DNA from 2 places in the Paenibacillus sp. CFBP13512 genome. Region 2 is predicted to be linked to the other one. Evidence: predicted binding sites of a transcription regulator. Region 2 holds the regulator's gene; the other holds the start of a gene.
The links. The regulator Rex, encoded in region 2, represses fermentation and respiration genes when NADH is low (regulators of the CRP and FNR family bind a similar motif). The targets are predictions, from matches to a motif close to TTGTGAAATATTTCACAA.

Region 1 (4,758 bases), on a different contig from region 2:
TTCATCAAGTGAAGTCTGCTGTAATAAATCCGCCATTGTGATAATACCATTCATAGGTGTTCGAATCTCATGACTAAGCATAGCAATAAAGGAAGACTTATTCTCGTCTGCTTTTTCTGCTTTCACTTTAGCTTCCAGACGCTCGTCTGCCAGAAGCTGTAATCGTTCGATCTCTGCTTGTAAATTTTTTTCGTTTTCAGTCCATTCGTTTAAATCTTTATCAGACATAGTCCAACACCTCTATTTTCCGTACCTTTATAATGGGTAGTTCATGATGCATATGGTCTCTACTTTATCATAAAGCATACCGCCAAAAATAGCTTACTATATTTGCAAATCATCAGGTGATATCCAGCATCAAACCTAGCGTATATCCGTTTTTCTATACGTTTATAGATGACCTCTTAAGCTTCATCTATATCCAATAAAGACAAACTTAACTTTGTGTCGAAGAGAGTAGATTTTTTTTCATATAATACTTGGTCTGTCCTTCGATCGGAATATCATGAATTTCGCCAAAAATAGTATACCCGTACTTCATATAAAATTGAGGCGCTTGCCAGCTCATTGTCGTTAATTCACTCACTTTGGCTCCCTGCTGCCTAGCTTGATCTTCGATCGCTTGTAACAAGTCTGCTCCAATCCCTTTGCCTCTGTATACATGATCGACAGCAAGTAATTGAATATATAACAATCCCCAGACCATCGAGCCAACGACTCCACCAATATATTGCTCACCTTCATAAGCGGCTAGCGAAAAATGCACACGATCATACGGCGGAAGAGCCAACTCTTGATTACTATTAAATTGATCCATAAATGGTTTGATCTGTGGTATATGATCGTCTACAGATAGTTCTTGAATATGCACAGAAATCACCTACTCTTTCAGAGATAATTAAGATATCGTCATGATTATTTAATAAGTATACTATTTTGACTGTATGATGTTACAAGAAGATCATTAGCTTCCTCTATAACGCAAAAAAAGACCTTCATCAACATGAAGATCTTTTTTTCTACACCTGCTTGCGATTAATGAGCTTGATCGCTATGTTGCAACGGTAATGTTGCTGTAGCCGATACCGCTGGCATCGTTGAGACTGTAGGTTCATGATGCTGAGTATGTCCAGAATTGGCTGGTGTCAGTTGATGATCTTTTTTGATATAGGCTGTGAAATAAATCCCTGCTACAAATACAGCTCCACCTGTGAGATTACCGAGCCATACCGGAATAAAGTTCATCAGATACATATCCCATGAATAATACCCTGCAAAGATCGCTGCTGGAATCAAAAACATATTAGCGACAACGTGCTGAAATCCGATAGCAACAAATGCCATGGTCGGGAACCAGATTCCGAGTATTTTACCACTAATACTGTCGGCACTATACGATAACCAGACCGCTAGAGCTACCAACCAGTTACATCCAATCCCGGATAAAAACATCTGGGCAAAGCTTCCTTCTAACTTATGCCCTGCCATTTCTACTGTTTTGGTCAAATAAGGACCAGTTTCTGTTAATCCCACCACATGACCGAAGAAGTAAGCGACGAATAAAGCGCCTAATAGATTCGCTACCGTAATCGCAAGTAGATTACGTGCTACTTCAAGGGTACTGATCCGCTTCGCCATCCGCGCTAACGGGACAGCCATCATATTACCAGTTAACAGTTCTCCACCTGCAACCAGTACAAGAATCAGTCCCACAGGGAACAATGCCGCTCCGATAAAGTTAGCAAAGCTTCCCCAGGCTTCCGGTGTATTCGCAATCACTCGAATATCTAATAAAAATCCTAGCGCAATAAAAGCTCCACCTAAAAACCCGAGTACAAGCATCTGTATCCATGTCGACTTGGCTTTGATGATTCCCGTCTCAATCGTATTCATTGCAATCTGTTGTGGTTTGTAATAAGCCATTGTGTTGCATCCCCCTTATAAGCATCTATTTCCGTATAATTAAATTACCTTTGCATATTTCAATTTTAATACAATTACTTTGTGAAAAAAGTAACAAATATCACTTTGGAAAAGAATTTGTGAAATTAAGCACAAAAGCCTGTACAGTGGGGGAACTGTACAGGCTTTGTTAGGGGTAGAACTTTAATCAATATCTAATAGGAGCTTACGATGATATAAAATGACTTATTTCAAACCCGATTAAGCGTGAACTTCTTGTTGGGTCTGGATAGGTGCTAATGCTTGCAAACCTACCGTATTCAAATAGTTCCAAGGTTTGTTGTAATGTGGTTGGAAAAAGAAGTCGATAAAGGCTAATTGATCCACTGTCATTTGATTTTGGATACAGACCGAGATGGTATTGATCGATTGAGTTAAGTCGACTTTAGACATCAATTGTGCGCCTAAGATGCGACGTGTTTCTTTTTCGTACACGACTTTCAAGGTTACCGTCTCATGTGTCGGCATAAATTCTGGACGGTAATGATCATGCATGGTGCTTGTTTCTACATTTAATCCTGCTTCACGAGCAGCTGTTTCGGTCATACCTGTTCCTGCAATATTATCTTCATAGATTTTGATACCGGATGTTCCTTGTGTACCCATATATTCATTCGTAGGTTGAACAAGGTTACGAGCAACCAGTGTACCCATACGAACTGCATTAGTAGCTAAAGGAATATAAGCATGTTTACCTGTTGGGTTGTAGAAAATAGCACAGCTATCTCCAGCAGCGAACACATCTTTTTTACTGGTTTGCATATATTTATCTACAAGGATAGCACCGTTAACTAACATATCGACTTGTCCTTTAAGCAATTCAGTATTTGGACGGAAACCGATACACAAGATGACCATATCTGCTTTGTGGGTCGCTTTGTCAGTAACTACGGTTGTGACTTTACCATTTTCACCTGTGAATTTTACCACTTTCTCTGATAACGCTAATTCGATGCCATGTTCTTGCAGTGATTCTTCGGTACGAGATGTAAATTCAGGATCTAGATATTTGTTCAAAATGCGATCTTCAGCATCGATCAATGTCACTTGTTTACCATTCATTTGGAATGCTTCTACCAGTTCAACACCGATATAACCTGCGCCTACAACAACGATATTATTAGCATGTTGCGCTTTTTCAATAATCGTATTGGAGTGATTGTAGTTTTTGCAAAGTAAAATGTTATCCAGTTCAATACCTTCAAATTTAGGAACGATCGGCCAAGAACCCGTTGTCATAATCAATTTGTCATACGTATCTGTAAGTTCAATACCTGTAGTCAGATCACGAGCTTGTAATGTTTTGTTATCCGTATCGATCGCTGTCACTTCATGCAACATTTTAGTGGTTACACCTAGATCAGCTAATTGATCTGGAGAAGAGTAGAACAATCCGTCTGGATCATTTACTACTCCACCTACATATAACGCGATCCCGCAAGATAAGAATGAAATATTATCGTTACGTTCATATACAGTGATTTCAGCATCCGGGTACAATTTAGCGGTATTAACAACAGCGGCAGTTCCTGCGTGAGTACATCCTATAACAGCTACTTTCATGGTTTCTTCCTCCTGATAATTCTTTATTTTTTATCATGTAAATGGTTCTTATCCAAAGTTGTATGGTCTATGCTGAATGTCCGACAAGTAAAATTCAGGTGAATTAAGATGTAGGTGCAAGAGAAGTGTGTGGTTTCTCTATGGTGTCCATCTTCTTGTTGGCTCTTCTATTTTTTAATATAGTCTTTTTTGATTTATTTTATTTGTGAATTAATTCACCTTGTATTGCTATTATATTGTGATTTTTATCACATTGCAAGGGGTTTGAGAGAAGTTCGCAATTTGTTCATATTTTCACAAAGTTATATAAACATATGTTTCTTGTATAACATCTTTGATCAACGCGTTTATTGACTATACATTGGTTATGTTATAGTGAGAACAAATTATATAAAGGTGGTTGGTAAAATGAGTACACAATCAAGCAATATCTTGCGTGGTTTGAAAGCTTTATCTGGCCCTTTCCCTACCTGGGATACTCAATCATTACCGGAGAATCCGACTGAACTCTTCTTAGATTGGATGAAATTAGCGATCGAAATGAAAGTTAAAGAACCTCATGCAATGACAATTTCAACAGTAGATCATCATGGGTTTCCCGATGCACGAGTATTGATTCTCAAAGAAGCTACAGAAGAATCTTTTTATTTTGCAACCGGATTGGAAAGTCAAAAAGGTCAACATATACAACATAATCCAAAGGTAGCTCTTACGTTCTATTGGCCTGAGTTAGGTAGACAGATTCGGATTAGAGGTATCGCTGAAGATCAAGGTCTAGAAGCAGGAGCCATTGATTTGAGAAGACGATCAACCATTGCTCGCGCTGTGGCTATGACCGAACGTCAAAGCCAACCGCTGGAGAATCAAGAACAATTAGAACAATCTATTGGGATGCAAGAAGAAAAGATTCATCGTGATCCTGATATTGTAACTCCTAATTGGCGACTATTCGCTGTACATGCTCAAGAAATCGAGTTTTGGCAAGCCGACCCTGATCGCAAACACACAAGGTATCAATATATTCTTTATGAGGGTCAATGGACACATCAGCAGTTGTGGCCTTAAACAGATTATCAATTTTTGTCTTTAAAGTCCTTTTGTATAACCTTCTATTCCAAAAGCAAAATCAGATATAGATGATTTTGCTTTTTTAATTTGCATCAAAAAATCGGTAGTTCTCTCCTGTCAAAGAAGAAAACTACCGATTGGGTATACCTACTATTATTAATATTA
Region 2 (4,758 bases):
TGAATCGGTTGAAAGTATGGTTAAAGAAGTGAGTCAAGGTATCACGGCTGCCCATTCTGTAGGAAATCTGTTCAATACGATCAAAACTTTGACCGATCATACAACCGCTGAGATTAAAGAAGTCACCGATTCGCTTCATCATTTATCCGGTCATTCGGAGAAAATTGTAAAATCGATGGAAAATATTTCAGGATTAACCGATCATGTCGCTTCAAATACCGAAAGTGTAAGTGCGGCTACAGAAGAGCAGTTAGCTTTCCTTGAAGAAAGCACAGCGCATACGGCTACACTTCATGCGATGGCAGAGAAATTACAAAGCACTGTTTTACAATTCCGCTTATAATCCTATATCTCCATTACAACAAAAAAGCATGATCTGGATGAATTCATACACTGAATTCAAAAGATCATGCTTTTTGAGTTACTCTTCTTGACCTGTTCCTTTTAATATCGCTGGTAGTTCCATCGGTTCGCTTAATTTAGCTCCATCACGGAAATTATAAAAAATATAATAGTAACGTTCATTGAGTTTGGCAAAGACTTGCCATGCATATTTTCCTTTGAATGAACCGGGAACAATACGTACAGCTTCTGCTCCAGGCAGATCATTTTGTAGTAAAGCATTTACTTTTTCGTATGTCACTGTACCTGCTGTTTTCTCAACATGTACGGCATTAGCACCTTCAGCGACTGAGCCATCAATATTGAACTTCACCCAGACCATAAGGTCTTCTTGTGCTATGTTCTTACCTTCAACTACCCAATACGTTGAAGTATCTGTCCAGACAGAATTAAATGTACGTGTCACAGATACGATATCAGCCTTTTCCTGTGCACTGTTGATCGCCAGCTGCTCTTTACTCCATGGCTGCGCCATAACATGAACATAAAATTGATTAACACCTAATACAAGCAATCCTACTACTACAATAATGATTGCGATCCATTTTCCACTTCCCAAATTTCGCAAAACACGCCATCCTTTCCTGTCGACTTCCGGTTAGCGTTTGAGCAAACCTTCAAAAGCACTTTGGGCTTCATGACGAATTTTTTCTTCATCCAGTGTTAATGATATACCATCTTTGATCAATTGCTTACCATCTACCCAGACATGCAATACATCTTTAGCTGATGCAGAATAAATGGTATGTGAGATAAAGTCAGTACGTGGCAAGAAATGCGGTTGATCTACATTTAATGCCGTAATATCGGCTTTCATACCGACAGCAAATGTACCTACGTCATTCAAAAATACAGATTTCGCACCGTATTCTGTACCCATTTTCAATGCTTCTAATGCAGGTACCGCTGTTGGATCTCCGGATACTCCTTTATGAATAAGAGCTGCCAAACGCATCTCTTCAAACATATCCAAGTTGTTATTACTTGCCGGGCCATCTGTTCCTAAAGAAACGACTACACCTGCACGTAATAAATCAGGAACACGAGCAACACCACTTGCTAATTTCAGATTACTACCTGGATTATGCGAAACAGCTACTTTATGTTGCGCAAGCATTTCGATCTCTTCATCATTCAAATGAACAGCATGTGCCAAAAGGGCTGGACGCGTGAAAAATCCTAATTTCTCCAAATGAGCTACAGGACGTAATCCATAATCAGTTACATTTAATTGTACTTCAGCTAACGTCTCAGACATATGTGTATGCAGCGGCAAATCCAAGTCATGTGCTGCTTGTACAAATTGTTCGATGTATGCAGGAGGACATGTATACGGCGCATGTGGAGACATCATTGTTGTAATACGTCCATCAGCTTGACCGTGCCAATCCCGTGCAAAGTCGATAGATTGTTGTAACTTTTGCTTTTGCTCTTCTTCTGAACATAAGCCGATAACACCACGCATCAATACAGCACGCATTCCTGATTGCTCTACGACTTCAGCAACACGCTCTGAACGATCATACATATCCAGGAATGTCGTAGTACCGCCTTTTAACATTTCAAGTACAGATAATGATGTTCCCCAGTATACATCGTCACTGGTAAACTTCGCTTCCATCGGCCACATTTTTTCCTGTAACCATACTTGTAGTGCAAGGTCGTCGCCATATCCACGTAGCAAAGACATTGCCGCATGACCATGACTGTTCACTAGACCCGGGATAAAGAACAAATGATTACCATCGACTACTGTTGTTCCTTCTTCAATCACAGGCTCTTCTTCTCCAAGATAAGTGATCCATCCATCTTCAATCACCATATGTCCGAAAAGCATCGATTTTTCTTCACTCATTACAGCAAACATACCGTTTTTGATAACCCATTTGTTCGAGGTGTTATTCATTAGTTTCATGTTCCTTTCCATCTTCCAGATAATAGGCAAGGCTTAGTAAGTCCGTTGTAAAATCAGCAGTGTGTACACGAATATGCGGTGGAGCTTTCAAAATAATCGGTGCAAAGTTCAAAATGGCTTCGATCCCTGCTTCAATCAATTGATCTGCTACACGCTGTGCTTCAATATTAGGCACAGTAATAATACCAATACGAATACTTTTCGCTTTGACTGTTGCTCCAAGTTCTTCGATCGGTTGTACAACTAATGTATTGATCATCGAACCGACTTTGGGTTCAAGAGAATCAAACACAGCTACGATTTTCATCGTTTCTTTCAAATACATATTATAGTTCGAAAGGGCATGCCCTAGATTACCTGCACCTACAAGTGCGACATTGATCTGTTGATCTAATTTTAAAATATGACGTATTTTCTCAATCAGATAGGATACATCATACCCGATTCCTTTACGTCCAAAATCTCCAAAATAAGCTAAGTCTTTGCGAATTTGTGCTGGATTCAAATCTAATTTTTGTCCCAATTCTTGCGAAGACACTGTGGGAACTTCACGGGTGTGAAGTTCGTTCAGATATCTAAGGTATACAGGTAGTCTTCGCACGACTGCTTCTGATATTTTGTCGGATTTCATGCTTGCTCCCCCTCTTGATTTACAGTTTCCTTTTCAGGTTCGGCCTGGCTAAGCCATTCTGTAATACGGGGTACCATCTGCTCTGTCGGCATATGTTCCATTTTGGGACCGGGTAATGAATATAGAAAATGCTTGCCATAATAGGACTCGATCACACGAGTGTCATAGACAATAACGATTCCCCGATCACTAGATGTCCGTACTAATCTACCAAAACCTTGTTTGAAACGGATAACTGCTTGCGGTACAGATAATTTCATAAATGGATTTTTCTTTTCTTTTTTAAGCCGTTCGCTTTTGGCTTCTAGCAATGGATGATTGGGCGGTTGAAAAGGTAATCGTACAATCGCCAGACATGTTAATGCTTCGCCAGGAATATCGACACCTTCCCAGAAGCTACTTGTTCCAAGCAATACAGAAGCAGAACGCTCCTGGAATCTACGAGTAAGCTTCGTCCGACTCCCTCCATCAACGCCTTGACCAAATACAGCAATATCACTATGTGATAACTTCTCTTTTAATGGTTCATACACCTGCTTGAGCATTCGATATGAGGTAAATAAAACCATCATTCGTCCTTGCGTTGCTTTCGCAGTCTCTGCTAACGAGTTCGCTAATGTATCTACAAAGAATGCATCACCGACACTGCCTTTGACACTTGGGAAGTCACGTGGAATCAACAATAGCGATTGCTCACGATAATTAAAAGGTGAAGATAACTGTTCAGTCATCAATCTGCCTTCTTTTTCCGCTTCGACAAGTCCCAGTTGTTCAATCATATATTGGAATTTCTTTTCTATTGATAATGTTGCGGATGTTAGAATAATACTTTTCTTTTTATCGAAAAAGTACTCTTTCAATTGCTTGCTCACATCCACAGGCACAGCATACATCTGTAAAGACTTGCTACGGTAATTTCCATTGGCTTCATACCAGTAGACTGTATCTGTACTTTCCAGCTTCACAAATTGACGTAGATCGTCTCGAACGACAGTCAAATCTTTGAATAGACCCGATACATCAGTCACCAGACTATCTGTGCCTAACTGTTCATCGCTTTCTTTGATCTGATTCATTACTTGTTCGCCTTTACGAATCAATTGACTCAGTCCGATATGGATCTGATTCTCCAAATCCGTAATTACCGTCCATTCTGTTGGTTGCTTCTCAGGTAACAAACGTAATGTAAATTGTCCAGCTTCTCCCGGAGCAGCATCACTACGCTGAGGTAATAAAGCAAATAATAATTCACTCAATTTGTCCCAGTTTTCTTTGACATCTACAATTTCAGGATATAGATTATCTATCGCTATCGCCCAATCCATACCACGCTCATTACCAGATGAACCTAACTGTTGACGCAAAATAGCCAGCTGACCATTTTTACTGTCTTTGAACAAACGAAGTAACGGATGAACCAATGTGAAATATTTCATATGCATACCCAAGTGCTTACCTGCTACATCTTCTAAATGATGCGCTTCATCAATCACCAATCGATCATAAGCAGGCAATAATTGGTGCCCTGCTTTGACATCGGTAAATAATTTGGAATGGTTCGTAATAACGACATCAGCTGTACCTGCTTCATGCTTCGCACGATGGTAGAAGCATTTGCGGAACCACGGACATGCACGACCAAGACAAGAATCGGTATCACTCGCTACCGTCTCCCAGAAATCGGCTCCACGGTTACCCATGTTCAGCTCTTCATCGTCACCGGTTTCCGTCGAATTTAACCAGACAATCATTTGAGCTGCAATCAATACATCTTCTTTAGGACTTTGAAATTCTTTTGTATTTATTTTAT

Region 1: a site for Rex is predicted at 2,041-2,058, ahead of PaeCFBP13512_RS10830 (formate/nitrite transporter family protein). Genes of this name have one in related genera too.

What each region holds. Positions count from the first base shown of each region.
Region 1 covers NZ_QGAD01000006.1:93,758-98,515, forward strand. The annotation lists gene PaeCFBP13512_RS10820 (sensor histidine kinase) at 1-228, opposite strand, end outside; gene PaeCFBP13512_RS10825 (GNAT family N-acetyltransferase) at 437-871, opposite strand; gene PaeCFBP13512_RS10830 (formate/nitrite transporter family protein) at 1,036-1,923, opposite strand; gene PaeCFBP13512_RS10835 (FAD-dependent oxidoreductase) at 2,164-3,525, opposite strand; gene PaeCFBP13512_RS10840 (pyridoxine/pyridoxamine 5'-phosphate oxidase) at 3,934-4,590, shown strand; gene PaeCFBP13512_RS10845 (ABC transporter ATP-binding protein) at 4,756-4,758, opposite strand, start outside.
Region 2 covers NZ_QGAD01000001.1:75,143-79,900, forward strand. The annotation lists gene PaeCFBP13512_RS00330 (methyl-accepting chemotaxis protein) at 1-343, shown strand, start outside; gene PaeCFBP13512_RS00335 (cell wall elongation regulator TseB-like domain-containing protein) at 422-970, opposite strand; gene PaeCFBP13512_RS00340 (amidohydrolase) at 1,001-2,308, opposite strand; gene PaeCFBP13512_RS00345 (redox-sensing transcriptional repressor Rex) at 2,301-2,948, opposite strand; gene dinG (ATP-dependent DNA helicase DinG) at 2,945-4,758, opposite strand, start outside.